4 regions of the Massilia sp. DJPM01 genome follow, and region 1 is predicted to be linked to each of the others. Evidence: riboswitches for the same ligand, from Rfam matches in the RefSeq annotation. Region 1 holds a riboswitch; each other region holds the start of a gene.
What was found. A riboswitch is a leader RNA that binds a small molecule or an ion and turns the genes downstream of it on or off. The one in region 1 is predicted to bind cobalamin.

Region 1 (7,483 bases):
TGGCCGCGCCGCACCAGCGCGCGCGCCAGGGCGGCCGTCACGGTTGTCTTGCCCTGGCCGGACGACACGGCGGCCACCAGCAGCACGCGTATGTCTGCGTGGTCGGCCATCAGAACTCCGTCCCGGCCTGCGCCGCAATGCCGGCCTTGAAGGCATGCTTGACCACCGCCATTTCTGTCACCGTGTCGGCAATCGCGATCAGTTCGTCCGGCGCGCCGCGCCCGGTGATGACCACGTGCTGCATGTCCGGCCGGTCGAGCAGGTCGGCGATGACGGCGTGGACATCCAGGTATTTGTACTTGAGCGCGATATTGAGTTCGTCGAACAGCACCAGGCCGATGGCCGGGTCGGACAGGAAGCCCTTGGCCAGCGCCCAGGCTTGCTCGGCCTTTTCGATGTCGCGCTCGCGGTTCTGGGTGTCCCAGGTGTAGCCTTCACCCATGGCGTGGAAGCTCACTTCGTCGGGGAAGCGGCGCAGGAATTTTTCTTCGCCGGTCGACATCGCCCCCTTGATGAACTGGACCACCGCCACCTTCATGCCGTGTCCCATGGCGCGCACCACCATGCCGAAGCCGCTCGAACTCTTGCCCTTGCCATTGCCGGTGTTGACGATGATGATGCCGATTTCCTTCTGCGCCTCGGCGATCTTCTGGTCGATGATGGCCTTCTTGCGCTCCATGCGGACGCGGTGGCGTTCATTGAGTTCGCTCGTTGCGGTGTCGTCACTCATGCGGATTCCTCGGTTGGGATAAAAATACGGCGCTCGCCGTGGGGAAGGACTTCAATCGGGTGGCCCAGGTAGCGGCTCAGGACCGGCGCTTGCATCACGTCGTCGACCGGGCCGGCCAGCCATTCGCCGTCGCCCATCATCAACAGCGCGTGGCTGGACGCCTGGTGCGCCAGGTTCAGGTCGTGGCCGATCATCACGGCCGTCTTGCCCTGCTCGCGGCACAGCTTTGCCAACAGGCGCATCACGCTGTGCTGGTGCGCCAGGTCGAGTGCATTGGCCGGTTCGTCCAGCAGCAGCAGGGGCGTGTCCTGCGCCAGCATGGCGGCAATCGCCACGCGCTGGCGCTCGCCGCCGGACAGGGTGCGCACGTCGCGTTCGGCCAGGTCGGCCACTTCCATCGATGCCAGGGCCGCGTGCGCGATCGCATAGTCGTCGCTGCCTTCCCAGTAACGGTTGGCGTGGTAGGGATGACGCGCCGCCAGCACGGTTTCGATGGCGCGGTAGGCAAAGGCGTCGCTGCGCGATTGCGGCAAAAAGGCGCGCTGGCGTGCCAAATCTTCGAGCGGCCAGTCCTTGAGCGCGCGTCCGCCGATGGCAATGCTGCCGCCGTCCGGATCGCGCAGGCCGGCCAGGGTGCGCATCAGGGTACTTTTGCCGGCGCCATTGCGGCCGATGATGCACCACGATTCGCCGCTGCGCACTTGCCAGTCGAGGTTTTCCACCAGCGTGCGGCTGCCGGCGGTAAGTAATAGTTGGCGCGCTTCGATCATCATGAGCGGTTCAGCCGGTGGAGTTGATACAAAAAGACGGGTGCGCCGATCAGCGCGGTGATTACGCCTACCGGCAACTGCTGCGGCGCGAGCACGGTGCGCGCCAGCGTATCGGCCAGCACCAAAAAGGCGCCGCCGGCCAGCGTGGCTGCGGGAATCAGCAGGCGATGATCGGGGCCGCAGGCGAAACGGCAGGCATGCGGCACGATCAGGCCGACGAAGCCGATGCTGCCTGCGCTGGTCACGGCGCTGGCGGTCAGCATGCCGGAGCAGAAAAACAAGCCCTTGCGCAGCGCGCTGACGCGGATGCCCAGGGTGGCGGCAGCTTCCGCGTGCAGCGCCAGCACGTTCAGCGAGCGGGCGCTGCGCAGCGCGAAGGCCAGGCCGGCGGCCAGCACGATCCACGGCAGCGGACGCAAGGGAGCACCGGCGATGTCGCCGATCATCCAGAAAATCATGCTGCGCAAACGGCTTTCGGGCGCGATCGACAGCATCAGGGTCACCAGCGCGATGCAGGAGGTGGACAGGATGGCGCCGGTGAGTAGCAGCAGGGACGATCCCCCTTCGGCCGCCGCATTGCCGCGCAAATCGCGCCGCGCCAGCAGGTACAGCAGCATCGACACCGCCACCGCGCCCACGAAGGCGGCCAGATCGACCATCCACATGGCCCACATGAACAGCAGCGCGGCCAGCGCGCCGACCGAGGCGCCGGCCGAGATGCCGAGTACATATGGCTCGGCCAGGGGATTGCGCAGCAAGGCTTGCATCATCACCCCGGCCAGCGCGAGCGCGCCGCCGGTGACAAATGCCACCAGTGCGCGCGACAGGCGCAGGTCGAGCAGGGTGGCGGCCAGGGTCGAAGTATCGCCTTTCGCAAGCGCCATCAGCGCGCCCGGCATCTCCGCCAGGGGGACCGGCACCGAGCCGACCATCCCGGCGATGACCAGGCTTGCCAATGCCAGCAAGGAGAGCGCCGTGATGACGACGCTGGCCCGGTGGCGCATAGTGCGAAAGAACGGATGCATGCGATTCCTATTTGCTGCCGTAGCGGATGCCGGCAAACACCTGTCGGCCGGCGGTGGCGTAATTGCGCGCCGTTTCATACTGTTTGCCGGCGGCGTTGTTCAACCGTAGCACGGCTGACCAGTCAGGTGCAAAGCGATATTCGCCAAACAGGTTCACCAGCCCGTAGCCAGGCAGCGTGTTGCGGTTGGCCAGGTCATCGAAGCGCTTGCCGGATAACTGAACGCCAGCGCCGGCGGTCAGCGCGCCCGCACTGTATTCGATGGCGAACTTGGCGTGGCGTTTGGCGCGCCGCTGCAGGCTTTTGCCGGTGGTGTCGTCGCGCGGGTCTTGCAGGTCGAGCGAGCCGCTCATGTCGAAGGCGCCCATGCGGGTGCGTGCGCCAAGGCTGATGCCCTCCAGGGTGGCGCGGTTGACGTTGTACGCGCAGCCATAGGGATGCGTATCCTGCTGGACCGGGCAGATGCTGGTGTTGACCAAGAGGTCGGTCAGGCGGTTGCGGTACCAGACCGCGCTGGCCTCAAGCGTACCATCGTTGTAATACACGCCGCCTTCGACGTTCTTGCCCTGTTCGGGCTTGTTGGTATCGACCCCGTAGCCCGGGTAGTACAGTTCATTGAAGGTCGGTGCGCGAAAGCTGGTGCCGGCGCTGGCGTTCAGGCGCAGCGCGCGCGTGAGCTTGTAGCCGTAGCCGATGCCGCCGGTGACCTTGGCGCCGTACTGGGTGCTGTCGTCGCGGCGCGCGCTGGCGCTGGCCAGATGGTTTCCGCGCTTGAGCGAGTAGGCGGCGGCCACCGAATTGGTCGCGCGGCTGGTGTTCAAGGCGCGCGTGGTGTCGGCGTACACGTCTTCCACGCGGCGCTCCAGCACCAGTTGCAGCAGGTCGCTGCCCAGGGCGATATCGTTTTGCATGCTGTAGGCGTGCAGGCGGGTATCGATGCGGTTGCTGCTCGTCGCACTGGAGAAGTTGACCGATTTGTCGTCCGCTTCGGAGGCTTGCAGGCTCACTTTCCAGTTGGGCGTGATCTCGTGTTTCGAATACACGGCGATGTTGTCCATGTTTTGCACGCTGCGCACGTCGAAGGGACCCGCGCCCGCATCGTACTGCGACTTAAGGTGGCTGTGCAGGTACAGCAGTCCCGCTTCGTGGCCCTTGGCCAGCACGATGCCCAGCTGGCCGGTGGCGCTGTCGCGCGCATAGCCGTCGTTGTCCTGGTTGTACGAGAAGTTGCCCGGTTTTGTCGTCGAGAAGCCTTCATCCTTGTCCTTCGACAGGCCAAAAGCGTAGCTGATGCTGTTTTCGCCTTCGCTGGCGCCGGCCACGCCGAATGCCATCGAACGGGCCTTGTCACTGCCCGCTTCCACGGCGGCCGTGACGGTTGGCGCACCGGCGCCGCGCCGGGTGAAAATCTGCACCACGCCGCCGATGGCGTCGGCGCCGTACATGGTGGCCAGCGGGCCGTAGACGATTTCGATGCGCTCGATGTTCGCCAGCGGCAGGGTGGCCCAGTTGGCGATGCCGATCGTGGACGAGCCAATGCGCACGCCGTCGACCAGCACCACGGTCTGTTTGGCGTCGCCGCCGCGAATGAATACCTGCGATGCGGCCCCCGGCCCGCCGTTACGGGTGATCTCGATGCCGCGCTGCTTTTGCAGCAGCTCGACGACGCTGCCCGCGCCCGAGCGCGCGATGTCTGTGGCGCTGATCAGCACATGGTCGCTCAGCACCTCGCTGGACGGCTGCGGCGCGCGCGTGGCGGTGATGACGACGGCGGCAACGGCCGTATCGGCGGCGCTGTCGGCCAGGGCACAAGGGGAGGTAAAAGCTAGCGCGAGCGACGTCAGGGCCGCGTGGCGTACAACAGGAAAGGTCATGACAAGTCTTCAGTGAATGCGATTGCGAGCAACCGGCCGACGTCCCCGTTGGCCAGATTGAAAAGAAGCGCGCGGACATGGCCGCACGCTTCCACCTGTTATGGCCGGTATCCGGGCTGGCAAATGCGGCCGTCTCACCTTCCCATGCCAAATGCACAGTGGTCAATCGAGGCGGCTCGTCGCCATGTCAGCGACATTTGCTTACCGTTGCGGGGGCAGCACACGTTGGCCTGTTGCAGGCTTCGTGTTTCCCAGTTTAACTGCGCTCATGGACATGGGCGCGGGCACCAAAACCCGATAATTATACACAGTCGATGATAACCGTCCCGCCGTAGGCGATGGCGTGGGGATGCTGCGCCGCTTCCAGCGCCATGGCTTCGGGACCCAGGCCGCGCGCGCGCGCCGACAGCAGGCGGATGGTGCCGGCGTGGCAGATGACGATGGCGCCGGGTGCTGGCACGCGCATGCGGTCGGCATAAAACGCCGACACGCGGCGCGCCATGTCGACCACGCTTTCGCCGCCGCCGGGGCGGTAGCCGGCCATGTCGGCGGCCCAGGCATCGACGCCGGCGCGCTCGATGTCGTCCCAGCGCCGCATTTCCCAGTCGCCGAAATCGAGTTCGGCCAGGCGCGTGTCATAGCGCACCGCTGCGCCGCCCAAGGCGGCCGCCAGGCCGGCGCAGCGCCGCAGGGGGCTGGAAAACAGCGGCATGCCAGCGGGCAGGGTGGCGCGCAGGGCGGGCAGGGCCAGCGCCTGCATGTCCGGATCGACAGCGAGGTCGGTGCGCCCGTAGCACACGCCGGGCGCGACCTGCGGCGCCAGGTGGCGTACCAGGTACAGGCGCATTCTTAGCCCCAGAGACCGTGATGGAAAAACGCCAGCAGTGCCAGATAGATGAGCACTTCGGCCACTTGCTGCACGGCGCCCAGGCAGTCGCCAGTGTATCCGCCGATGCGGCGCAGGCATTTGGCGCCCAGCCACCACGCCACCAGCGCGGCGCCGGTCACGCTGGTGAGCAGCGCAAGCCAGGGCAGCATGCCGGCCGTGGCCAGCGCCAGCGCGGGCACGCCGGCGCAGGCGCAGGCGATGCCGAATTCGCGGTTGCTCATATGCTGGGCCATCGGCTTGGCCTTGCCCTCGGCGCGCGCATACTCCATTTCCCAGATCAGGCTGACCGCCGCAAGGCGCGACAGGGGATGGGCGATGAACAGCGCCACGATGACGGCGGATGCGGGCAGAAACGATAGCAGGGTGCACTTGAGCGCCACCGTCAGCCCCATGCCGGCCGCGCCGTAGGTGCCGATGCGCGAGTCCTTCATGATCTCCAGCACCCGCTCGGTGCTCATGCCGCCGCCGAAACCGTCGCACATGTCGGCCAGGCCGTCCTCGTGGAAGGCGCCGGTCAGGTAGATCGCCGCCGCCGTCGACAGCAGCACCGCCACCGGCGCCGGCCACAGCCAGGCAGCGCAGGCGTAGACCGCCGCGGCCACGCTGGCCACCACCACGCCGACCAGCGGAAAATAGCGCGACGCGTGGTGCAGCCAGGACGGGTCGAATCCGACCCAGCCCGGAATCGGCACCCGCGTGAAAAATTGCAGCGCGATGAAGAACAGCCGGCACTGGTGCACGATGCTGGCCATGGCCTGGAACTTACGCCGACTGGCCGCTGACGCGCGCCGACTGGAAGGTGGCCATCTCGCCGAGGAAGTTGACGGCCGCGTGCAGCAGCGGCAGCGCCAGCGCGCAGCCGGTGCCTTCGCCCAGGCGCAGGCCGAGGTTGAGCAGTGGCTTGGCCTTGAGGTGATCGAGCATGCGCGCGTGGCCGGCTTCGTCCGAACAGTGCGAAAATACGCAGTAATCGAGGATGGCCGGCTGCAGGCGCGCCGCCACCAGCAGCGCGCTGCTGACGATGAAGCCGTCGATCAGCAGCACCATGCGCCGTTCGGCCGCCTTGAGCATGGCGCCGACGATCATGGCGATCTCGAAGCCGCCGAAGGTGGCCAGGATGTCGAGCGGCTCGCTCATCTCGCCATGCAGGGCGACCGCCGCCTCGATCACGTGTTGCTTGTGCAGCACGCCCTCGGGCGACAGACCCGTGCCGGCGCCGACGCAGTCAGCGACGGCCACGCCGGTCAGCTTGTGCATCAGGGCGGCGGCGGCGGTGGTGTTGCCGATGCCCATTTCGCCGAAGCCGATCACATTGCCTTCGAGGTTGCCGACGATGCGCATGCCGTGCGCCAGGGCGGCCGCGCATTCGGCCCAGCTCATGGCCGGCTGTTGCGCGAAATTGGCGGTGCCGCGTCCGACCTTGCAGTCCATCAGGGCCGCGCGCTTGCCGAAGTCGTGGTTCACGCCGGCGTCGACGATTTGCAGCGCGCAGCCGTTCTGGCGCGCGAACACGTTGATGGCCGCGCCCTTGGCGAGGAAGTTCTCGACCATCTGCCAGGTCACGCTTTGCGGATAGGCGGAGATGCCTTCGGCCACCACGCCGTGATCGGCCGCGAACACGAGGATGGCCGGCTTGTGCAGCGCGGCTTTGGTCGTTTGCTGGATCAGGCCGATCTGCCGGGCCAGCGTTTCGAGCGCGCCCAGGCTGCCCAGCGGCTTGGTCTTGTTGTCGATCGCTTGGGTCAGTTCGCTGGCCAGCAGTGGGTCGTGGGTGGAAAGTATGTCAGGGAGGCGCATCGTGGAGAGAGATAAGAAAGTGTCAAGAAATTTCCGCGCTAAGATAGCACACTCGCGCTGCGGCGTTTCTGCAAGACCAGCGTAGGGCGGCAAAGTGCGTCACAATTGGCCTGTGAATGTTGTCGTTTCATACAAAAGATTTTGTTAAAAAAAATAGGAAGAACATGAACGAGCAGGTTGCCCGGGACGTGGTGCTGGTGCGCTCCGTCGAAACAATGGATGGCAAGCATGAGGTACTCAGCGATGACGATCGCCTGTATGCCAGCCGCAGCGCGCGCGAACTGGCGCAGTGGCAGGCGTCCGACAGCAAGGCGGAGGTCACGAACGCGCATTTCTTGCAGCAGCGCGCCGAGCAGATCCTCAAGCGCCTGGGCGAGCGCACGCCCGCCTTCGCGGCCA
Region 2 (7,483 bases), on a different contig from region 1:
GCAGCGGCGCTGCCACCGCGTCGCCGTCGATATCGGCGAAGACGAGGTTGAGCACTTCATCGATGCCGGCCGAGCGATAATCGCGCGCCGCAAGTTCGGTAAACAGGCGCAGGCACAGCGCATCGATGGCATCGAGCGCGTCCGACCGCGTGACCACCGCACACTGCGCCAGGCGCGCGAGTGCGGGAACCACGTTGATGCGGCGGCCCTTCTGGTCGAGCAGCAGGTCCATCGTCAGGCCGAACAGCTTCGACACCTCGGCCTGAAGGCCCGGAATATCCAGGTTGGGCAGGCGCGTGAGCGATACCAGCATGGCCGGCATCTGCTGCGCGTCAGGGCCGCCGCCGAGAATGTGCAGGCCGTCGCGGATCTGGGCCGATCCCAGTTCGCACAGGTAGCCGTCCAGGTCTTCGATCAGGTGGGCCACGTCGGAGCCGCCCATCGACGCCAGTGCGGCCGGGAGTTCGCCATCGTCTTCGTGGTGATGATCGTGGTCGTGGTCATGGTCATGGTCGTGATGGTGGTGATGGCCGTGCCCATGGTCGTGGCCGTGGTCATGATCGTGGTGCAGCAGGCGCGCCTGGAGGTCGGCATTCAGGTTGGTCTGCTTGACCAGTTCCCATATCTGCTGCTGCAGCAGCGGCAGCTTGGCCGGGTCTAGCACTTCGACCTGATAATACTCGTCGACCAGCTGCGTCAGCTGCGCCAGCGCGCCGTAGGTATCGGCGCTGGTCATCGGCGGCGTCAGGTGGTCGACCACCACGGCGTGCGCGCGGCGCTTGGCCTGCGAACCCTCGCCCGGATCGTTGATGATGAACGGGTAGAACAGCGGCAGGTCGCCCAGCAAGGCGTCCGGGAAGCAGTTCTGCGACAGGCCCACGCCCTTACCGGGCAGCCATTCCATGGTGCCGTGCTTGCCGACGTGGACGATGGCGTCGGCGCGCCAGACATCGCGCAGCCAGCGGTACAACGCATAGTAATGGTGGGTCGGCGGCAGGTCGCTCTGGTGGTAGATCGCATCCGGGTCCATGCCGTAGCCGCGCGGCGGTTGCAGCGCGACGAAGGTATTGCCCAATTCGATGCCGGCCAGCGCCAGGTGGCCGTCGCACACATACGCTTCGCCAGGCGCGGCGCCCCACTGGGTGCTCATTTTTTCCTGCATGTCGGGCGTCAGTTCGGCGAACCATGTTGCGTATTGCGCGGCGGGCACGCGGCCGGCGGCGTTGCGCAACTGCTCCGTCGTCACGTAAATCTGGTCGTACGAACAGCGTGCCACCAGGTCGTGAATCAGGGTGGTGCCGTCGGCAGGCGGCTGGCCGACATCGTAGCCGGCGGCGCGCATGGCGTCGAGAATGCGCATCAGCGAGGCCGGCGCGTCCAGTCCGACCGCATTGCCGATCTGCGAAGCCTTGCTGCTCGAATTGGTGAACATGAAGGCAACGCGCTTCTCGGCGTTCGGTACCTGCTTGAGGCGTGCAAAGCGCGCGGCGACGCCGGCCACGCGCGCCACCCGGTCCGGCACCGGTTCGTATTCGACCGCGTCGCCCTGCAAGCCGGCGGCGCGCGACTTGAACGACACTGGCGCGGTGATGATGCGCCCGTCGAATTCGGGCAGCACCACGTTCATGGCAGTATCGAGCGGATTGAGGCCGCGCGCGGACTGCTCCCATTGCGGCAGGGTCATGCCGCTGGTGATGGCTTGCAGCACCGGCACGTTCAGCGCTTCCAGCACGCCGACCGACCATCCGGCAGGCGTGGGGCCGCCGGGCGTGATCTCGCCCATCGCAAACGAGGTGGTGTTGATCAGCACATCGATATGCACGCCGCGCGCGTCGCTGAAGTAGCGCAGCGCGTCGGGCAGTGTCCCGCCAGCGCCGGCGCCGCTGCGCAAGGAGGACGTGAACACCGGCAGCACGTTCATGCCACGCTTTTCCAGCGCGTCCAGCAGCGCGTCGATGAAGCGCGTGTTCCCGCTCATCCAGTGCGCGCGGTAGAACACGATGCCGGCACTCGGCGCACCGGACTTGCGCAGCGCCAGCCAGTCGTCGATGCCGGCGCCTTGCGCCAGGTCCGGGTGATAGATGCCGTGTTCCGGCAGCGGCAGCGCGGTTTCAAAGCCAAAGCCAGTCAGCAGCAGATGGTCGGACAGGTAGCGCAGCAACTGCGCCAGGTTGCCGCTGCCGCCGCAATGGAAGTAATTCAGGGTCTGTTGCAGCACGTCGGGGGCGACGGTCGATACCGCAGCCAGCTCGGGATCGGGCTCGCCGGTGCCGCTGATTGCAATCAGGTGCTGGCCGTGGCGGCGCGCGTGGCTGACCAGGTCGGTAAACCCGGGCACGCTGCCAAGCCGCCCGAGCACGCGCAGGATGATGATGCGCGCGCCCTGCACCTCGCGCGCGAGCAGCGCCGTGGCGCCGCCGTCGGCATCGAGCCCCTGCAGGCTCACGCCCGCCACCGCGCCGAATTCCGGCGGCAGCTGGCCTGTTGCGTGGTGCAGGACAGCCAGGTCGTTCGATGCATGGGTAAGCAGCGCGATGTGCGCCGGGCCTTGAGGAAAATCAGATGATGTCATTGTCCGCCACGAGTGTGTCGCCTTCGCAGATGCGATGGAAAATCAGGTCCGCCACTTCGGCGCCGCCGATCAGGTGCTCGGCCACGATGCGCCCGGCCGCCGCTTCGTCGACGCGGCGGTACCACACACCTTCCGGATACACCACCACGATCGGCCCTTCATTGCGGCACGCGACCATGCAATGCGTGCGGGTGCGCTTGACGCACAGCTCCGGATGCGCGTCGATCTCGCGCCCCATGTGCTCGAAAACGGCCTGCGCCTGCACGCCGTTTTCGGTGCAGCGCGGGCCCACGCACATGAAAACGTGCCGGTCATGGGTACGCATCGGTCAGCCGAATTTCTTGTAGCAGTAGCCAGCCAGCGCGCCCATGGCCAGCCAGAAGGCGGCGTTGGCCAGCAAGGTCGCGTACAGGAAGCTGCGCGCCAGGTCGGGCGGTGCACTGCTCGAATGGACTGCGGGCTGGGGCGATCCGACCAGGTGCGGCACGAACAGCAGCAGCGCGCCAGCGATCCTGAGCGGCCAGTTCCTGGCGAAGACCAGCAGCGCCAGCCCGCCGGCGCTGGCCATGACGGTAGCGGTCCACCACATCTGGCGCGCCAGCAGGGGCGCCGCGACGGTGCCGGGCAGCTCGGGCGGCAAGCCGACCGAAGGCGCCACGAAGAACGCCGTGTAGCCGGCCGCGCCCCACAGCAGGCCCGCGCGCCAGCCGCTCGCGCCGCCATGCAGGCTGATGGCAGCCGCCAGCAGCAGCGCGAAGCCGACGCCCGCGCTGATATTGGCTACCGCCGTGTAGAAGGTGCGCTCCAAGCCGTCGTCCGGCTGCCAGCCGCCATGTTCATGGGCGCCCTCTTGCGCGTGCTCGTGCGGGGTGGCGTCGGCGTGGCTGTGCGGTGCGGCCACCTCCAATGGCTTCGGCGCGGCGCTCTCGAACACCTCCGCCTGCAGGATGATGGGCGCCACTTGCAGTTGCTGAACGCCGGTCAGCAGCAGGCCGGCCAGGACGCCGGCCGCCGCTGCGCTGGCGAGAATGCGGTTGAAGGTTCCCAGGCCTGCTGCGGGCGCGGTACGAATCAGTGGCATGGGAAGCCGGCCGAGTGGCGGCTGTCGTGCGCGGCGTTGTGCAGCGCTTCCATCGAGGCGAAGCCGGCGCCGAACAGCAGCACGGCGCCAAGGCTGGCAGCGCACATGGCTTGCACGATGCGCTCCTTGATGGCGGCAAACGGGACTTGTTCATCGGCGGTGGTGATGACGCTGCGGATCGACGACATGGCATTCCTTCCTAAAGCACTGCGCATAGAGCCTGGCCAATGCAGACGCGCGCGTCTTGCCATGGCCGGCAACCGGGGGCTTGTACGGGGAGAAGGAACATAAGATGGGATGCGGAACGCAGCGATCCACCTGGATCGCCCTCCGCGATACAAACGACTTACCGCTTCGGCTGGTTTCCGGGCTGGCGAGTGGTGGGGCAAACGCCCTCTTCCCGGATATGCGCCTTCCCATGCTAAGCACAGTGGCATCATGCACATCCTTGACTCGCTTACCGTTGCGGGGGCAGCGCCGGCTTTGCCTCCTTTGGAGGATCGCACCGGCTTCCCATTTAATCCGGCAAACGATCGTTTGCCAGAACCAGAAGCTTGACTACCGGCGAAGTATAGGTCTGGACTATATAAAATGCAAGGTTGTGCGTATCGGGCGGGGACTTACCAATCGCGCCATTGCTCGGTGATGTCCTCGTCGGCTTCCAGGCCGGCGTCCTTGGCGATCAGGAAGATGATGTCGCACAGGCTTTCGCGCTCTTCGGTCTCGATCATGCTGGCGCGTTCATCGAGCGCATTGAGGGCCAGGACGACGCGTTCGACTTCTTTCATGATCGCGGCCGGGGCGGCGGGTTTGGGGAGCTTTTCCACGGCGGCGGCGTAGGTGTCGAGAATGCTGGCGCATTCGTCGATCTCGGCCTGGGTGTACGGTGCTTCGCTAGCCGGGTCTTCGGCGCAGCGCCGCATGTAGGCAGCCATCTCGCCTAACAGGCGGGCGCGGATCGAGGCGATGCTGGGATTGGGATGCATGGGGCGGCACTCCTGCATGGTTTTGGGAGTGCCAATGTAGCATGAAGCGGCGCGCCGCCGCGCCACCTTACTCGCTGAATTCGATGTCCATCTGCTTGCCGTCGTAGCAAAATGTCATCTGCTCGCCCTCTTCATCGCGGATTTCCAGCACACCGCCGGCTTCGACGAACGGCCCGAGCGTGTCGAACAGGCGAATGAGCCAGTTGGTAATGATGTCGATGTCGCCGCCATCGATCAGCAGCGCGCCTTCCTGGCGCTGGCTGGTGAAGCCGATCGATTCAAGGAATGCCGGGAAATCGCGTTCGGCGCGTGCGCGCTCGGCGAAAAAGGAGTCGCAACCTTCGAACGATGTGCGAATCGCGTTGAACGCCGCCGGCTGCCTGGCGTTCCTGATAACGATGCTGGCATCGTAGATCCATGCTGCAGTACTCACTTGCACTCCCGTTTCGTCAGAATGGCCATCGCGGTCCATGCGCAGCCAGGATCATATTTCCTGCCGACAGTTTTACATGCCGTTCAAAAACTGTCAAAGCGTCGATGCGGGGCGTTGTTTTCAGAGCTTGGCGGCGGGTCACGGAAACACGAATGACTTGACCAATGTCAGCTCCCCCGGCGCGCGCAACGGCACGCGGACCACTTCCTGGCGCTCGTTCGGCGAATTTTCGTTGGTGATGATGGCCACCTGCGCGACCGTCAGGATGCCGGTGTCCTGGCCGGCCCCGTAGTAGTTCACGTAGACGTGGTAGTTCCCTTTCGGCGGCGCGGCGCTCGAAAAAATCTCCGGCCCGTAGCCGGTGGTGACGTCGACATCGAGCGCACCGCCGTTGGGCATCACGCGGTTGCCGTACCAGGAATGTCCGCCGTCCGGCGCGACCACGTGCAGGTCGACGTCGGTGCCGGGACTGTCCCACGACAGCACCACACGCAGGCGCGACTGGGTCTTGCCGGCGTACGAGTCGAGGAACTGGCTGCGGCTGCGCGCCTTGCCGTCGGGCGAGCGCACCTCTACGCTGTTCGAGCCGCGCCCGAAAGCATACGGCCGCGCGAAGCTGCCGTCTTCCTGGACCGCCATCGGCATCGCCACGCCGTTGACGACCAGCGTGGCCGGCTTGTCCTTGGCCTTGCCGGCGATGCGGCCGCGGATTTCGGCCGTCGGGCTTTGCCCCGCCTGCACGCTGACCGACGCCGCCGGATAGTTCACGTCCTGCGTGTACGCTTCCTTGGCGCCCTTGGAATTACGCCAGCCGCTGTTGGGCGAGTCGATGTTTACCTGTGCCAGGGCGGCGCTGGACAGCAGCAGTGCGGGTATCAGCAATAGTTTCATGATCAGCTTCGTAGTATTCATTGACTCATTTCGAGGCGAGTATCGACAAGGCGCCGCGCCAGCTGTTCGACCAGCGCTTCATCCTGCCCGCGCGGGTGATTGCGCAGACCCAGATGCAGGAACTCGTGCGCCAGGGTGATGCGGTCTTCGCGGCTGGCCAGGCCACGCACATAAATCCGGTTGCGCGACTGCTCCGAATACGGTGTACCGCGCGCCAGCTGGCACACCGCCGGCAGCGCAGACGGCTTTTCGTAGCCCGCTTCCTTGCGCAGTACGCGCTCCCACTGCGGTAGTTCGCGCGCCAGCCACGCTTCGGCACCGGCCAGGCGCACGCACTGCTGCGAGTCGCCGCCCGAGAGCGTGGTCAGGTCGGCGCGCGGATAGGCCGACGCCAGGATCTGGTCGAAACGCAGGCCCTGCCCCGCCTGCGCCACGACCTGGCTCCACGCCATCGTGTCTTGCGAGGCCGTATCGGCGTGATAGCGCACGTTCACCCCGGACAGCACCAGCTGGTCGGTCCAGTTGGCGATGGCGCGCGCCTCCACGCTGGCCGGCTGCGGACTGACGCGCTGCGTCGCGCTACTGTCGGCAATGCGCTGGCAGCCCTCGGCCCACTGCGCGTTCTGTTGCAGGTAGGTGCGCGCCGCCACGGCCAGCGCCTTGGCCGCCTCCGGCGCGCCGGTGCCGCCCTCGCGGTCGATCACGCGCGCCACGTAATCGTTGACGCCGAAGCGCCCCGTCAGGCGCGTGCGGCCCTGCGCGTCGCGCGCCAGCAGCATGTCGTTCTGGCTGAAAAACGCCAGGCTGCGGCCGTTCTCGAAACGCACCTGGTAAGGTCCGTTCAACAGTCCCGGCACGGCGGCGGTCCGCCCGGCCGCCACGCTTTTGATCGGATAGCGCGCAAAATAGTCGATTACCACGCAGCCCGCATCGGCGCGCGGTGCCGCCGCCGGCAAGGTATTGGCCAGGCGCGGCGCCCATTTTTCCAGGATGCGGCTACTGGTGTCGGCGCCGCCGAACCAGAGCGGCGTGCCGTCGGCCAGCCAGCCGCCCGCGCCGCCCAGCCGCTCGCTGGCGCGCTGCGGATGGTGCCACGAGTAGGTCTTCACGCGCAGGCGGCTGCCGAACCAGCTGGCCGTGTTGACGCCGCGCGCACCCAGCACCACGTGCAGCAGCGCCGACTCGGCCTCGGCCCGGCTGGCGGCCGGAATGGCTGCCAGCGCCACCATCAGGCTGCGCAGGCTGACCAGGCGTTCCGGTGCCAGTTGCGCGGGATCGGCGAGCCAGGCGTATTCTCCGGCAGGGGCGCGTCCCAGCACCTCGCTCCAGTATTGCTGCCACGGGCGGCGCGTGAGCATCAGCCGCGCCGGCGAAAAGAACAGGCCGCACGACTGCGCCAGCGCCAGGTCGCGCCCGATGCTTTTGCCGGCGGCGCAGCAATACACTTCCTCGTTCTTTTGACCGCCGCAGGTGTAGTCGGGCGTCGCTACCTTTTTGTCGATCGCGTACACATACACAAA
Region 3 (7,483 bases), on a different contig from region 1:
GCCCGGCCGCGACCAACCAGATCTACACCACCCCGGGTCCGGACCCGTTCACCAATATCCTGAAGTCGCGCGGATGGAATATCTCCCAGCTCAATGACTTCTTCGGCGACTGGGCGATGCACAATGTGACCTGGGACTACAAGTCCACGCCCGACGCTTTCCGCAACGCTTACGGCAATATCACCCAGGCCGACAAGTCCGAGCGCATGCATCGCCTGATGCCGCTCGAAGCGCTCGACACCAACTGGACCGGCAACCGCCGCTTCGTCTCGCCGAACTATGGCGCGCCCCAGCGATTCGGGTACAACGTGGTCCGCCTGTATCCGGCCAGTGGCGCCACCACCGTCACAGTCAAGTTCCGTGGCGTGAACCAGCCGGGCTCCGACGCCGATTTCCGCTGGGGCCTGGTGGCCACCAATGCGCAATTCACCGCGCCGCGCTACAGCGCACTGCAGAAGGGCCTCGACGCCAACCTGACCTACAAAGTCAATCCGGGCGAGCCGCTGTTCCTGGTGGTGACGGCCACGCCGGCGGTGTTCAAGACCATCGTCGCGGAGCAGGAATACGGGTCCATCTGGCGCTATCCGTACATGATTGAACTGGCGAACGCCTGGCCGCAGGGCTTCCAGAACGGCCAGCGCGACGCCTGCCCATCGGGTACCGCGCGTCACGTCAACGGCGGCGGCTGCGCGCCGTCCACGACGCCGGCGAGCGTCTACGTGGGTCCGTATGCCACGGTATTGGCCGGTAACTCAGTGACGGGAAATGCGCGGATCGAGGACCAGGCCATCATCGCCAACGGCACGGTATCGGGTGGGACGGTGGGCGGCTTGAGCATCATCGGCGAGAGGGGCAACAACGGCGACAATGCCTTTATCGTCGGCGGCTCGGCGCAGGTACGCACCACCTTCTATCCACTGGGGTTCTTCGAGCGCGCCCAGGCCGCGTCGGGCAGCCTGAACCTGTACGGGGACGTGGAGTACCGGGGGACTGGCCTCAATCTCGGCTCGGGCAACCGGTCCGGCTTCATCGATGCCACGTCCAACGTGGGATCGGCCACCGACATCAATACCAAGGCGCGGCCAGTCTGGCGGCCATGATCGGGAGCGTGCAGCAACGCTGAGCGGTTCCCGGACTCACCGCCGATGGTCGGCGGTGAGTCCGGTGCAAAGCAGCTCAGGCACCGGTGGCGGTCAAGCTTTACTTGGGGAAATTGCTTCCCGGGCGATATAGTCCTCGACCGCCGTTTGTGCACTGCGACCGGAAGACTCGGTCTGTTTCTGGTGCAAAGCCGTGGCCTTATTCTTGTGGCCCTCCGCAATCAGTTTTTTAACTTCCGGCGACAAATCCAGTGCCGTCATATCCACCGGAAGCGTCAGCAATAACGTCTCAACCTTTTTCAGCCGCTCCGTTAGCCCGCCAACCCGCGACAACAGGAGTATTACTCCGATAAGAATCGTGAACATGACCACGAAATTTACATCAGCGTCAGACATCGTTCGCCTCCTCAAAAGAACTGCGGGAAATGGATGCATTCCGATTTCCCGCGATAAGTTAAGGTACAGGATGTCTATTTTGCGCTGAGCAGACGCCAGCCAACGTAGCCGGCGCAAGCGGCAACTGCGAGGACACCGAGTGGGCTAATTGCGACCGCCGCGCCAACCGCCATCGTGCCCCAGTTCGTGGTAAAGGCGGCAGTAGCGATGGAGGCGCCAAGGCCGAATGCGGCCGCACTTTCTTTCGCAGTTCCACCAGAAACCAACTCGACTTCATTACGAGATAATTCTTGCATATGGCACCCTGTAAAGTGAACGACGGTTTATAGGAAAGCTTACTTGTTGAGAAAAGCAATGTCGGCCTGGTTCTTCATCCGCTACCGAAACACGTCGACATGTTTTTCTCAATGAATGGATATTGCCTACGCAGAATTTACTTAGCTATTTGAAATTAATTTCGCTCTGATAATAATCAACGAGATCAACATCAAACATTCCAAAAAATTTTTGTATCTTTTCCAAGTCGCGCGATGGCGTAGTCAGGATGATTGCGCACTACACGGCCATGACACCGGCCTCGCGTTCCGCGACCATCCTCAAGTGTCTCGGTTGAACTGGCGGATGATCAACAACAAATGTGCCCGACAGCTGTTTGCATTTTCACCATCCCGGCAAGTCCATCGCAGATACCATCCCAACATAGTTGTTGAACTTACTCAATTGTTGAGCTAGCATGGGGTCGCCCTTTTCTGAAATTTTACTACGTGATTTTCGCAGGGGCACATCAGCAGCGCGGGGGCCACACCCGCGCGCACACCACAACAAAAACGAGACAGCCTCATGCACACAGCAATGAACACGACGGAGATCTTTCTCCTGGCGATGCTCCTCATCTTCTCGATTCCCTATCTCGTCTGGCGCGTCTGCAAAACCGATTACTACGCCCCGCTGGTGGTGGTGCAAATCATCACCGGCGTGCTGCTCGGACCGGGCGTGATGGGGGCAATTTATCCGGATTACTACAAATTCATCTTCAACCCGTCCGTCATCATGGCCATGAACGGCATTGCCTGGTGGGCGGTGATGATCTTCGTGATGATCGCCGGCATCGAGCTCGACCTCAAGCAAGCCTGGGCGCACCGCCGCGAAACCACCATCATCTCGGGCCTGGCGCTGGGCGTGCCGCTGGTCTTCGGCGCGGTGGTGGCGGCCGGCATGCTCGGCTACGCCGGCTGGATCGGACCCAAGGCGATGACCTGGCAGTTCGTGGTTGGGGTCGGCATGGCGTGCGCGGTCACGGCGCTGCCGATCCTGATCCTGCTGATGGAAAAGCTCGACATCCTGCGCCAGCCGATCGGCCAGCGCATCTTGCGCTACGCCAGCCTGGACGACATCGCCATCTGGGGGGTGCTGGCCCTGATCATGCTCGACTGGGACCGGGTCGGGCGCCAGCTCGGCTTCTTGCTCGCCTTCGGCATCGCCACGGTCGGCTATCGCCGCCTCATGGTCTGGCTACAGGAACGCGACCGCTGGTACGTCGGCCTGATCTGGCTCGCCCTGTGCGGCTTCGGTGCCGACTGGGCCGGCCTGCACTTCATGGTCGGCGCCTTCCTGGCCGGCGCGGTGATGGACGCGCACTGGTTCGACCAGGAGAAGATGGACCTGATGCGCCACCACGTCCTGCTGGCGATCATGCCCGTGTTCTTCCTCAGCACCGGGCTACGCACCAACTGGGAAATGGGCGGCGCCGCCGTGTTCATCGCGGCCGGCGTGCTGCTGGTCGCCTCGGTCGGCGGCAAGCTGATTGGCGCCCACATCGCGGGGCGCATCCTCAACTGGAAAAAGGGCGAAGCGGGCATCATTGGCTGGCTGCTGCAGACCAAGGCGCTGATCATGATCATCTTCGTCAACATCCTGCTCGACAAACAGATCATCACCAGCGAAACCTTCACCGCCCTGCTCCTGATGGCCATCGCCAGCACCATGCTGACGGTGCCGGTGGTCTACCCGCGCCTTCAGCGGATGAAGGAAATCATCTTCCGCACCACCTGAGCACGCGTCGTCAGAAGGTCGTGCGCAGGCTCACGCGCACGCTGCGCGGCTCGATCGGATGCACCAGGCGTCCATCGATGCCGCCGCCGCAACTGCCATCGCGCTGTTCGGCGCGCGTGCAGGCGCCGCCCCAGTATTCGATGTCGTTGGCCTTGCGGTCCGCCAGATTGAGCACGTCCACGCTGGCCTGCCAGTGCGCGCCGATCCGATAACCGAGCTTCAGGTTGGCGATCCAGAATGGCGTCGAACGCTCGCGGTTCGTCTCTTCCAGCGCATAGGCGCCCAGATAACGCAGGCGCAGGCCACCGAACCACGCCCCGCCCGGGGCGTAATTGACCGCCAGCGAAGCGGTCAGCGGAATCGCATTCGGCACATGCGCGCCGCCGCTCTCGCCCACCGGCACCTTGAAGCGCGCGTGCGACCAGGCCACGTCGCCATCGATGGTCAGGCTGTGATTCGGCGTATAGGAATTGGACCATTCCAGGCCATGGCGCTTGGATGCGCCGCGCGCTTCGGTCACCCCGGCGTCGCCGACGAACACCAGCTCCGACGCGGAACTGATCTGCCACAGCGACACGCTGCTGGTCCAGCCTTTCAGGGGCCGCGTGCGCGCTCCCAGCTCGCCGCCGGTGGAGCGGGCGAACAGCGCCAGCCGGTCGGCCGGGCTGCCGTCGGACGGATGGGTGCTGGATGTCGCGCCGCGCACGTCGTTACTGTGAAAGCCGTGACCCCAGTTGGCATACAGCTCGGTATTGGCTCGCTCGCCGAACGGCCCAAACACCACGCTCACCTTGGGACTGGTCTGGCCCGCGCTGGCCGTGCCGCCGTTGCCAAGGTTAAAGCGCCCGCCGGTGGCGCTGGTGTCGGCCGAAATCTGGTCGCGCCGCAGGCCGATCGTACTGCGCAGCCAGGGCGTCCACTGGCGGCGCGCCTCGACGAACAGGCCCGCCGCCGTCTCGCGCAGGCAGTCTTGGCGCACCGTGTTGGTACGCACCCGGTCGATGGTTTCGTACAGGCCGACGTTGTCGACGCGGTCCTGGCGCAGCTGGACGCCGGCGCTCAATTCAACGTCGCGCAGCTGCCAGTTGTGGCGCGCATCGAGGCCCCAGGTCACGCGGCTGTCGGCCTGCTCGTGCTGGTCGGCGCTGGCGCCGCTGATAAAACCGGACGGCGTGGCAAAGTAGTTCAGGCCATAGTCGACCACGTACGCGCGCACCTTGCTGGCGCCGGCCGTGCCGCTGGCGGCCCACTCGCCGGACAGGCTGTAACGGTGGGTCACGCCGCCATCGCTGGGCGAGAGCGCGCCGAAGCGGCCGATCTCGCCGTTTAAAATGGCGCGTTCCGGCACATGCTCGGTGGCGCGCCAGTCAGACTGGTAAGCCATGAGCGTGACCGCCACGCCGTTGTCGATGCTGCCGTTCGACGCGCGCAGCACCGCATTGCGCTTGCGCAGATTGGCCGGTTGGTCCCACGGCCCGTCATTGCCGGCAAACTCGAACGCGCCCAGCATATCCATTCCGCCCAGCTGCACACTACCTGCGGCCAGCACGCGCCGGTAGCGGTGCTCGCCCAGGCTGACATCGAGCAGCGGCGCCTTGAGCGTGCGCTGGTACTCGATGCGCGCCGAGCCAGTGCTGGAAAAATCGCCATCGTCGGCCGCGTAAACGCCTTTGCGGTACTGGATATGCGAGATCAGCTCCGGCATCAGGAAATTGAGGTCCATATAGCCCTGGCCGTGCGCGTGGCTGGCCACGTTGACCGGCATGCCCAGCACACTGGTCGCGAAATCGCTGCCGTGGTCGAGGTTATAGCCACGCAAAAAATACTGGTTCGCCTTGCCGTCGCCGGAATGCTGGGTGACGATCACCCCGGGCACGGTTTCCAGCAGCTCCGCCGTGCGCAGCAAGGGGCGCACGGCCAGCTGGCGCAGGCTGACCGTGCCCTCGGTGGCCGAATCGGCGACGCCCGGCGGGGCCGCCCGGTTGCCCGGCACCAGCACCTCCTGCATCACCGGAGCATCCGGCATGGCCGGTGCCTCGGCCGCGAACGCCAGCCGGACGGCCGCGACCGACGTCGCCAGCAGACATGTTTGAAACTTTAATTTACGCATGCGATTACTTTCTTGAATCCATAGAAGATCAAGGCACATCGCGAGGAAAAATCACGCCAACTTGCACTTCGACAAAAATCTCCCCACCGGGGTCTGACCTCTGACTCGAAACATTTTGCGCGCGACAACGCAAAATCTGGGACTTTCCCAAATTTTGTTGAATAAAATGCCATCACGAACGTGCTTAATTGGGGACTGCCCCAGTCAAGCAACTAATTTCTAATCAGAGGTCAGACCCCGGTTGGGCGTTGGCTTGTGGGCGCGCAGGAGCGCATGGCCGGGGCGCAAGGCGGCCGGCCGTCACAAGGCAATGCTTCGATGTCGACTGCAAATGGACAAAACCACTCCCCGGGTTTTGCACCAGTACTTAACGCCATGGCCGGTCTTCTGGCTCGCCGTCATCCTCGGCTGTCCTTGCCTTCCCATGCGGTGCACAGTGGCGTTTGAACAGCGTCGTCAGGCCTACAGCAGCGGGGGCTGCGCCGGATTGTCAGAGAGGGCTTCTCTTGTCACCGGCTTCCCGTTTCACACTCCGGCAGAAAAGCGGAGCGCACCTTGGCGTATGTTGTCCATTTTACCTCGACCGGCGTGCCGCTGGGAATGCCAGGCGCGGAAATATGATTTAAGATGCAGCACTTCTCCCACCTCGCCCCCGCCTGGCCCTGGCCGCACCATGAAACTTTATGAAGCGCTCGCGCGCGATATCTCCGAATCGATCCTCAACGGCGTGCTGCAGCCGGGCGACCGCCTGCCGTCCGTGCGCAAGACCAGCGCCAGCCGCGGGGTGAGCCCGGCCACCGTGTTCGAGGCCTATTACACGCTCGAAGCCCAGGGCCTGGTGCGCTCGCGCGAGCGCTCCGGCTATTTCGTCAGCGTCGGCGCCGCGCGCCTGCCGCCAGAACCGGATACGGCGTCGCGTCCGGCCGAAGATGCGCTGCCGATCGCCATGAGCGAACGCGTGTTCGACCTGCTGGAAACGACCATGCGGCGCGATGTGGTGCCATTCGGTTCAGCCTTTCCCAGCCCGCTGCTGTTCCCGCTGGCGCGCCTGGCGCGCATGATGAGCACCAGCGTGCAGCAGCTCGACCCGTGGGCCAGCGTCGACGATCTCACCCCGGGCAACGCGCGCCTGCGGCGCCAGATTTCGCTGCGCTACCTGATCGACGGGATGTCCGTGCCGGCCGACGAGATCATCGTCACCAACGGCGCGCTGGAAGCATTGAGCCTGTGCCTGATGGCGGTGGCGCGCCCCGGCGACGCGGTGCTGATCGAGTCACCCGCCTTTTACGGCGCGCTGCAGGCGATCGAGCGCCAGGGCCTGGAGGCAATCGCGGTGCCGACCCACCCGCGCGACGGCATGGACCTGGGCGCGGCCGAACGCGCGCTCGAACGGCACCGCCCCAAGGCGTGCTGGCTGATGACGAACTTCCAGAATCCCCTCGGCAGCCTGATGCCCGACGAGAACAAGCGCGACCTGGTGCGCCTGCTGGCGCGCTACCAGGTGCCGCTGATCGAGGATGATGTCTTCGGCGAGCTGTATTTCGGCGACAAGCGCCCGCTGCCAGCCAAGGCGTTCGATACCGAGGGCCTGGTGATGCACTGTTCGTCATTCTCGAAATGCCTGGCGCCCGGCTACCGGGTCGGCTGGGTGGCGGCCGGACGCTACACGCGCCAGCTGGCGCGCCAGAAGCTGGCCAGCACCCTGACCACCTGCGCGCCGGCCCAGGGCGCGCTCGCGCTGTACCTGGAAAAAGGCGGCTACGACCGCCATCTGCGCCTGCTGCGCCACACGCTCGCGTCGCAGCAGGCGGTATTCATGGACGCC
Region 4 (7,483 bases), on a different contig from region 1:
GGAAGCGGTGCGCTACGTGATCGTGGCGCTGTTCCTGCTGGTGCCGATCGCCCTGTGGTCGCGCTCGCATTGGCTGGGGCTGCAGGAACTCTCGCGCGTGGCCGACGAGGTCGGCGCCGGCAAGCTGTCGGCGCGCGCCAGCTTCAAGACCGGCGCCATCATTTATCCGCTGGCCGAGCGGCTCAACCACATGGCCGGGCGCATCGAAGGCTTGCTCGACGCGCAGAAAAACCTGCTCCATTCCGTTTCGCACGAACTGCGCACCCCGATCGCGCGCCTGGAATTCGCCCTGGAACTACTCAGGTCGGCAGCGGACGATCCGGCACTGGAACAGCGCATCGTGGCGATGGAAGGCGATGTCGCCGAGCTGAACGGGCTGGTGAATGAACTGCTGGGCATGATCCGGCTCGACAGCCGCCAGGCCCTGCAGCAAGCCAGCTTCGAGCTGGCGCCGGCGCTGCTGGGCTGCGTGGACGCGCTCGACCCGCTGGCGGCCCAGCCCCAGGTCCGGCTCGACAGTGCGCTGGGCAGCATGACCGGCGACCGGCGCCTGCTGCTGCGGGCGGTGGGCAACCTGCTGCGCAATGCCCAGAAATACGGCAACGGGCGGATTGCGCTGTCGGCGCGGCGCGTGGACGGCGTGGAAATCGTGGTGGAGGATGACGGGCCCGGCATTCCGGAGGCGGAACGGGGCAAGGTGTTCGAACCGTTTTACCGGCTCGACCGCAGCCGCGACCGCAGTACCGGCGGTTTCGGGCTGGGATTATCGATTGCGCAGAAGGCGGTAGCGCTGCATGGCGGCACGATTGCGGTGGAACAGTCGGCGCTGGGCGGGGCGCGCTTCGTGATTGCCTTGCCGGCCTGAGAACTGCCGTTTCTGCGAAGGCAGAAACGGCAGTGCAATGACTGCTGTTACTTTTCCGCCGGCTTCAGATGCGTGATGCCGTACCAGAGGTGTTCCCACCAGTGCGGACGCGAACTGACCACCTGCATGCAGCGCGTGTCGACCTCGCCCTTGAACACCGGATCGGCACATTGCTTGGTGATCAGCGCATGGCGCTGGTTCTCGGCATTGACGATCGCTATCGAAAACCACACCACGACGCTGCACAGCACCACCACCAGGCTCCATGCCAGCTGGTTAATCCAGTTGCGCTCGAACAAATCTTCCTCTACGGGGCGCGAGGCGTCGTAGATTTTGATGATTTTCTCTTCAGAATCGCTCATTTTCCGACGGATTTGGCAGGTGTGGCACTCGCTTTGGCAGGCGCCTTGGCCGGTGCCGCGGCAGCGCCCTTCTCTTTCTGGACCTTGCTCACCAGCGCGTCGAGCGCCTGCTTGAACACCAGGTACTCGGTGGCCTTGGTCACGCCCGGATTGGCTTCGGCAACGACCGATGGCGAGGTCACGAAACGGCCATCGACCACCACCGTCGGCGCACTGTCGACCTTGTAGTTCTGGGTCAGCTGCGATGCGCTTTTCAGCTTGGTCAGCACGCCGAACGAATTCCAGTATTCCAGGAACTTGGCCTTGTCGATGCCCTGCTTGGGAATCCACTCAAGAATGGCCTCCTCCTTGTTCAGGCGAAGGCGCTCGACATGAAAGGCATGCAGCACTTTCGGATGCATTTCTTCGGCCTTGCCCATCGCTTCGAGCGTCAGGTGCAGATGCGCCTCCGGATCGGTACCGCTGGAGGCGAAGTGCACGCGCCGCAACAGGACGTTGTCGCCCTGCTTTTTGACCCATTCGGCCAGATGCGGTTCAAGCGTATAGCAATGCGGGCAGTGGTACATGAAAAATTCGATGACTTCGACTTTTTTGCCGGTCGCCTTGGTCGGCTGCGGCGCGGCCAGCGTCACAAACTCGACGCCCTCTTTCGGATCGGTGGGCGAAGCGAACGCCGTACTGACGGCCAGACTGGCCACGGCCAGAGCAATACGCAGGAAACGCATAAATATCCTTCATGTTAAGTTGAGACGACGATCGCGAGATTACCACTTTTTGCGGCAGGTCAGAGGCCAGGGACCCGCATTTTACATTGCGTTGCACATGCCGGCCCAGTGATCGCCCGGTCATGCAGTAAACGCAGGCCTACTTGCGGCGTTGACGCGCCAGGTCGAGTTTTTCGCACAGGATGGCGGCGCCGTCGGGCAGGCGCGGCCCGGCGCGGGTCAGCAATTCCCCGTCCAGGGTGAACAGATTGCCCTGGCGCACCGCCAACAGGGTTTTGTAAGGCGCCCAGATCGCCAGGCCCTGTTCCGAGGCGTCGTGCGGTTCGCTGCCGACGATCGCTTCCGGATTGGCCTGCAACACCGCCTCGATGCCAACCGAGGGCGCCTTGAGCGCCAGCGCGGCGAAGATATTCTCGCCGCCGCACAGGCGGATGGCGTCGCTGGCGATCTGCTGGCCATTGAGGGTGTACAGCGGCTTTTCCCACACCTGGTAAAACACCTTGACCGGCGCTCGCTTGCTGTAGCGCGCCTCCAGCGCCGCGATGCGGGCGCGGAACGACGCTGCCGCCGCCTGCGCCACTGTTTCAGTGCCGAGCAGCTGGCCGAAGCGCAGCATGCTGCCGGCCACCTGGTCCATCCGCGCCGGCTCGCTGTAAAACATTGGAATGCCGAGCTGGCGCAGTTGCTCCAGCTGGCGCGCCGTGTTCCCGCTCTGCCAGACCACCAGCAGGTCGGGTTTGAGCGCCAGCACGCGTTCGATGTCGATCTGGCTGTTGTCGCCGACCAGCGGGATGCCGCGGGCGGCCGGCGGATAGTCGCTGTAGCTCATCGCCCCGACGATGCGCGCGCCGCCGCCGGCCGCGAACAGCAGCTCGGTGACGTGCGGCGCCATCGACACGATGCGCCGGGCCGGCGCGGCCAGCAGCACGCGCCGGCCGGCGTCGTCGACCACCGTGATCGCGGCGCCGGCAAGGCCAGCCCACAGGGCCAGCGCGGCGAACAGGAAGCGCTGGCGCATCAGAAGTCGTAGCGCGCCGACACCTTGAGCTGGCGCCCGTCGCTCGGGTAGATGCCGCTGTTGCAGCCGTAGGCATTGCTGGTGTAATGCTTGTCGGCCAGGTTCAGGCCCGCCACCGCGAATTCCCAGGCGCCGACCTGGCGCGCGTAACGGGCCTCGAAGGTGGTGCTCGATGCCATGAGCGCACCGCAGTTGTTGGCGAAGTCGGCGCCGAAACGCTGGCTGCCGGCCCATTGAAAGCCGATATCGGCACTGTGGCCATTGCCCGGAACCCAGGCCAGGCGCGCCGAGACCACGTTCTTCGGTACCAGCACCATCTCGCGCCCGGCGTTCGGGCCGCCGGTGAAGCGCGCCAGCACGTGCTGCCAGTTGCCGCTCACGCGCCAGTCGCGCGCGATGCTGGCGTGGACATCGAACTCCACGCCTTTGCGCTCGGTCGGATCGAGGTTGGTGTTGGCGCCGTAGCCGCCGTTCACGGTCGGGTCGTAGAAAATCTCGTTATGCAGCTGATGGCGGAATACGCGCGTATTCGCGCCCAGGGCCGCGTCGCCGTAAGCTAAGCCCAGTTCCAGGTCACGCGAGGTTTGCGGCGCCAGCACGCCGGGCGCGGCGCGGTAGCCGTTCTCGTCGACATTGGCTACGCGGTAGCTGCGCCCTGCCTTGGCGTACAGGTTCACCAGCGGCATGACATCAACGCTGCCCTGCACTTCCCAGGCGTTGAGGGTGGTCTTGCTGGCGTACGGCGCGGCGAAGGCGCGCGCGTCGGTGGCATCCTTCTCGAAGCGTTCGCGGCGCGCGCCCACGGCCACGCGGGCCTTGTGCGCGCCGCCGAACTTGAGCTCGTCGCGCACATACAGCGCCCTCGATTTTTGCGTGGCGTCGGCATCCGAATACTCCGAATCGGTCACGCGCGACCACTTGACCAGGTCCACGCCGGCCACCAGCTCATTGAGCACGCCGCCCATTTGCGCCAGATGGCGCAGGCGCGGCGAAAACTGGGTCTGGGCGCTGTCATAGGTCGCCTTCGAGGCCATGCGCTTGCCCTCGATGGTGTAGAAATAGGTCGAACCGGCGGTGCGCTCGCGGCGCGACAGTTCGGCAGCCAGGTCGACGCTGCCGACGCGCTGCTCCACGAACGCGGTCAGGCGGTCCGAATCGAGCGCGCCGATATCGTCAGGCGTATTGGCCTGGCGCGGGTTCTCGCCGAACTGGCGTGCGCTCAGGGCGCCCGGCAAGTCCGACTCCTGGCGCGCGCGGTCGTAGCGCACCCCGGCGCGGCCGCCCTGGTAAGCCCACTGGGCGCCGCCGCTGAAGGTATCGAGCGCGAACTCGTTATGGTCACGGTAATTGTCGGTGCGCTGGCTGCCGACCGACGCGTCGAGCGCGAAGCCGTTCCACGACTGGGCCATGGCGGCGCGCAGGTCGCGCAGGCCGAACTGGCCGGCTTCGGCGCGCAGCATGCCGCGCCGGCCATTGGCCTCGGGGCGGCGCGTGACGATGTGGATCACGCCGCCGGTGGCGCCTTCGCCATACAGCACGCTGGCGCCGCCGCGAATGATTTCGATGCGTTCGACGGTCTCGATCGGGATCGACGACAGCGTCGCATTGCTCAATTCACTCTCGGACATGCGCACGCCGTCGAGCGTGACCACCATGTTCTGGCTGCTGTTGGTGCCGAAGCCGCGCAGGTCGAGACTGAAATCGGGCGAGCCGTCCAGGCTCTGGCGGCCGTACACGCCGCCGATCTGGCGGATGGCCTGGTTGACGTCGGCCGCACCGGCGCGGCGGATCTCGTCGGCGCTGATGACGGTCGCGCCGATCGGGGCCAGCGCCGGGTCGCTGGCGAAGCGGGCGCCGGTCACGGTCACGGCGGGCAGGGTTTGGGTTTCAGCGGACAGCGCGGCGCTGGACAGGAAACACAGGGACAGGGCGAAAACCAGCGCGAGCGGCCTGGCGGAGAGCGCGCGGCGCGGCGATACTGCAGAAATCATGATGTCGTCTTCAGAAAAAAGAGTCCTGGCCTGCGTCCCCGCAAGCCGGATTGCACGGAACCGACGCGCGTTGCGGCATCGGGTCCACCTGTTTTGGCCGGTATCCGGGCTCGCCAGCCATCGTGATCGATGGCTGGCAGTACCGTTGCGGGGGCAGCACACTGGGTGTTTCCCGTTTAACTGCCGGCGTGAGGACGCGGGCGGGCACCAAAACTGCGCCATTATAATCGGATACGCCAGCGGGACTGCGGCCCGGCGGGCGTTGTGGCATGCTGTGCGGCCGGCTGGCCGCCTGGCTGCCGGCCCCCTCTACCCCATCGCAAGCGCCCAGCGGCGCAGGAGAATGCATGCAAGCGCGTACCCGAACCATGGCCCTCAAGGCGCTCCTGCTGGCGGCAGCCGCCATCGCCGGCGCCGAGCTGCTGGCCCAGGGCGACATCACCATCACCCCGATCCCGCAACCGGTGACCGACGTCGGCATCGGCCTGGCCCTGCCGTCGGCCAGCGCGGTGAGCGTGCCGAGCGCCCCGGATGCGTGGGGCGGGCCGCGCAGCGGCAGCGAAGCGACCCTGTCGGAGCGCGTGGTCGACTACCGCATCGAAGCCACGCTCGACCCGGTCGCCCACACGGTCGACGGCAAGCAGAAGCTCACCTGGCGTAACCGCAGCAAGGAGACCGTGCGCAGCGTCTACCTGCACCTGTACATGAACGCCTTCAAAAATGCCGGCAGCACCTACTTCACCGAACAGCGCGAGGCCGGCGGCAGCGTCACCACCGCCCCCGGCGAATGGGGCCAGATCGACCTGCGCAGCGTGACCCAGGGCGGGGCCAAGGTCGACTGGTCGTTCGTCCATCCCGACAACGGCCCGGCCTCCGACCAGACGGTGGTGCGCTTCGACCTGCCGGCGCCGGTGGCGCCGGGGGCGTCGACCAGTTTCGACATGTCCTTCCTGACCCAGCTGCCGCGGGTGGTGAGCAGCACCGGCTACTTCGGCAGCTTTCACCTGGTGGGCCAGTGGTTCCCCAAGATCGCCGTGCTGGAACTGCCGGGCGAACGCGGCGCCACCCGGACCCGCTGGAACGCCCACGAATATCACCATGAGACCGAGTTCTACGCCGACTTCGGCCGCTTCGACGTCAAGCTGACCGCGCCCAAGGGCTACACCGTGGGCGCGACCGGCGAGCTGCAGGGCGCGCCGGTGGAGCGCGGCGGCATGCTGACCCACCACTACGTGCAGGGCGACGTCCACGATTTCGCCTGGACCGCCGACAAGCGCACCGCCCAGCCCCTGCGCGCCACCTGGAGCGCGCCGGGCAGCCCGCTTGTACAGCTGTCGGTGCTGTTCCCGCCCGACCGCGCGGCCAGCGCCGCACCGGCGCTCAAGGCAGCCACCGATGCGCTGACCTATTTTTCAAAAACGCTGGGGCCGTATCCGTACAAGACGCTGACCATCGTGATCCCGCCGTTCAATGCCGACGAAGCCGGCGCCATGGAGTACCCGACCTTCATCACCACCGCCGGCCACGACAAGGTGGTGCCGCAGACGGCCGCCGCCTTCGACCTCGATTTCGTCACCATCCACGAAGTCGGCCACGGTTACTTCTACGGCATCCTGGCCTCCAACGAATTCGAAGAACCGCTGCTCGACGAAGGCTTGAACGAATTCTGGAACTACCGCATGCTGCGCGATACCGGCCAGCAGTCGTATCTCGGTTCGCCGCTGCTCAAGGCGCTCGGCTTCGCGCCGGGTTTCAAGGGCTTCGACGTCGAGCGCCACGAGGCGCCGCGCCTGGAACCGGCCGACGCGATCGGACAGAACGCCCACATGCGCCTGCAGGGCATCGGCCCGGTGTACGTGCGCAGCTCCACCATGCTGCGCGACCTGGAGGCGCGCATCGGCCAGGAGGCGACCGAACGCGCCTTCAAGGAATACTACCGGCGCTGGAAATTCCGCCATCCGAGCACCGCCGATTTGCGCGAGACGCTGGCCGAGGTGAGCGGCCAGCGCGCCGCTGTCAACGCCGTGTTCGCGCAACAGGTGTACGCCACGGCGTCCATCGACGACCGCGTCTCGCGCTTTTCGAGCGAGGAAGAGGCGGCGGCCAAGCCCGGCGCCGCGCGCTCCTGGCGCACCAGCGTCACGGTGCAGCGGCGCGGCGCCCCGGTCGCGCAAACCGTGCTGGTCAAATTCGCCGACGGCAGCAGCGAAACGGCGGTGTGGGACGACCAGCAGCGCTGGCGCACCTTCAGCTGGGTCAAGCCGGCCAGGGCGGTGTCGGCCGAACTCGATCCGCAGCGCCTGCACTACCTCGACACCAGCAAGCTCGATGACAGCCGCACCCTGGAGCCAAGCGGGCGCGCCGCGCGCCGCTGGGCCGGCGATGTGGCCGCGTTTTTCAATATCCTGTTTTCCCTGATTGCGACCGTGTAATGCATCCATCTCCTGCCTTTTCGATCGCCTCCGTTCCACGGGCGGCACGCGCGGCGCTGCAATGGCGCCTGCTGCTGCTGTGGGTGTTGT

Region 2: another riboswitch for cobalamin. It lies ahead of PO883_RS23790 (CbtB domain-containing protein); the one in region 1 lies ahead of PO883_RS30290 (TonB-dependent siderophore receptor).
Region 3: another riboswitch for cobalamin. It lies ahead of PO883_RS06780 (TonB-dependent receptor); the one in region 1 lies ahead of PO883_RS30290 (TonB-dependent siderophore receptor).
Region 4: another riboswitch for cobalamin. It lies ahead of PO883_RS16425 (TonB-dependent receptor); the one in region 1 lies ahead of PO883_RS30290 (TonB-dependent siderophore receptor).

The regions. Positions count from the first base shown of each region.
Region 1 is NZ_JAQOZV010000073.1:7,239-14,721, reverse strand. It holds gene PO883_RS30310 (cobyrinate a,c-diamide synthase) at 1-110, opposite strand, end outside; gene cobO (cob(I)yrinic acid a,c-diamide adenosyltransferase) at 110-730, opposite strand; gene PO883_RS30300 (ABC transporter ATP-binding protein) at 727-1,500, opposite strand; gene PO883_RS30295 (iron ABC transporter permease) at 1,500-2,525, opposite strand; gene PO883_RS30290 (TonB-dependent siderophore receptor) at 2,533-4,398, opposite strand; cobalamin riboswitch at 4,483-4,705, opposite strand; gene PO883_RS30285 (histidine phosphatase family protein) at 4,700-5,245, opposite strand; gene PO883_RS30280 (adenosylcobinamide-GDP ribazoletransferase) at 5,248-6,039, opposite strand; gene cobT (nicotinate-nucleotide--dimethylbenzimidazole phosphoribosyltransferase) at 6,050-7,084, opposite strand; gene PO883_RS30270 (DUF2868 domain-containing protein) at 7,249-7,483, shown strand, end outside.
Region 2 is NZ_JAQOZV010000043.1:24,339-31,821, forward strand. It holds gene PO883_RS23775 (cobaltochelatase subunit CobN) at 1-2,572, opposite strand, end outside; gene PO883_RS23780 (ferredoxin) at 2,559-2,897, opposite strand; gene PO883_RS23785 (CbtA family protein) at 2,901-3,653, opposite strand; gene PO883_RS23790 (CbtB domain-containing protein) at 3,644-3,841, opposite strand; cobalamin riboswitch at 3,992-4,219, opposite strand; gene PO883_RS23795 (hypothetical protein) at 4,274-4,639, opposite strand; gene PO883_RS23800 (hypothetical protein) at 4,707-5,072, opposite strand; gene PO883_RS23805 (YfaP family protein) at 5,211-5,963, opposite strand; gene PO883_RS23810 (DUF2300 domain-containing protein) at 5,981-7,483, opposite strand, start outside.
Region 3 is NZ_JAQOZV010000007.1:8,807-16,289, forward strand. It holds gene PO883_RS06760 (DUF6055 domain-containing protein) at 1-1,100, shown strand, start outside; gene PO883_RS06765 (hypothetical protein) at 1,194-1,496, opposite strand; gene PO883_RS06770 (hypothetical protein) at 1,571-1,792, opposite strand; gene PO883_RS06775 (cation:proton antiporter) at 2,337-3,548, shown strand; gene PO883_RS06780 (TonB-dependent receptor) at 3,559-5,658, opposite strand; cobalamin riboswitch at 6,018-6,231, opposite strand; gene PO883_RS06785 (PLP-dependent aminotransferase family protein) at 6,332-7,483, shown strand, end outside.
Region 4 is NZ_JAQOZV010000023.1:56,197-63,679, forward strand. It holds gene PO883_RS16405 (ATP-binding protein) at 1-865, shown strand, start outside; gene PO883_RS16410 (hypothetical protein) at 913-1,227, opposite strand; gene PO883_RS16415 (thiol:disulfide interchange protein DsbA/DsbL) at 1,224-1,952, opposite strand; gene PO883_RS16420 (cobalamin-binding protein) at 2,092-2,970, opposite strand; gene PO883_RS16425 (TonB-dependent receptor) at 2,970-4,961, opposite strand; cobalamin riboswitch at 5,039-5,188, opposite strand; gene PO883_RS16430 (M1 family metallopeptidase) at 5,309-7,393, shown strand; gene PO883_RS16435 (hypothetical protein) at 7,393-7,483, shown strand, end outside.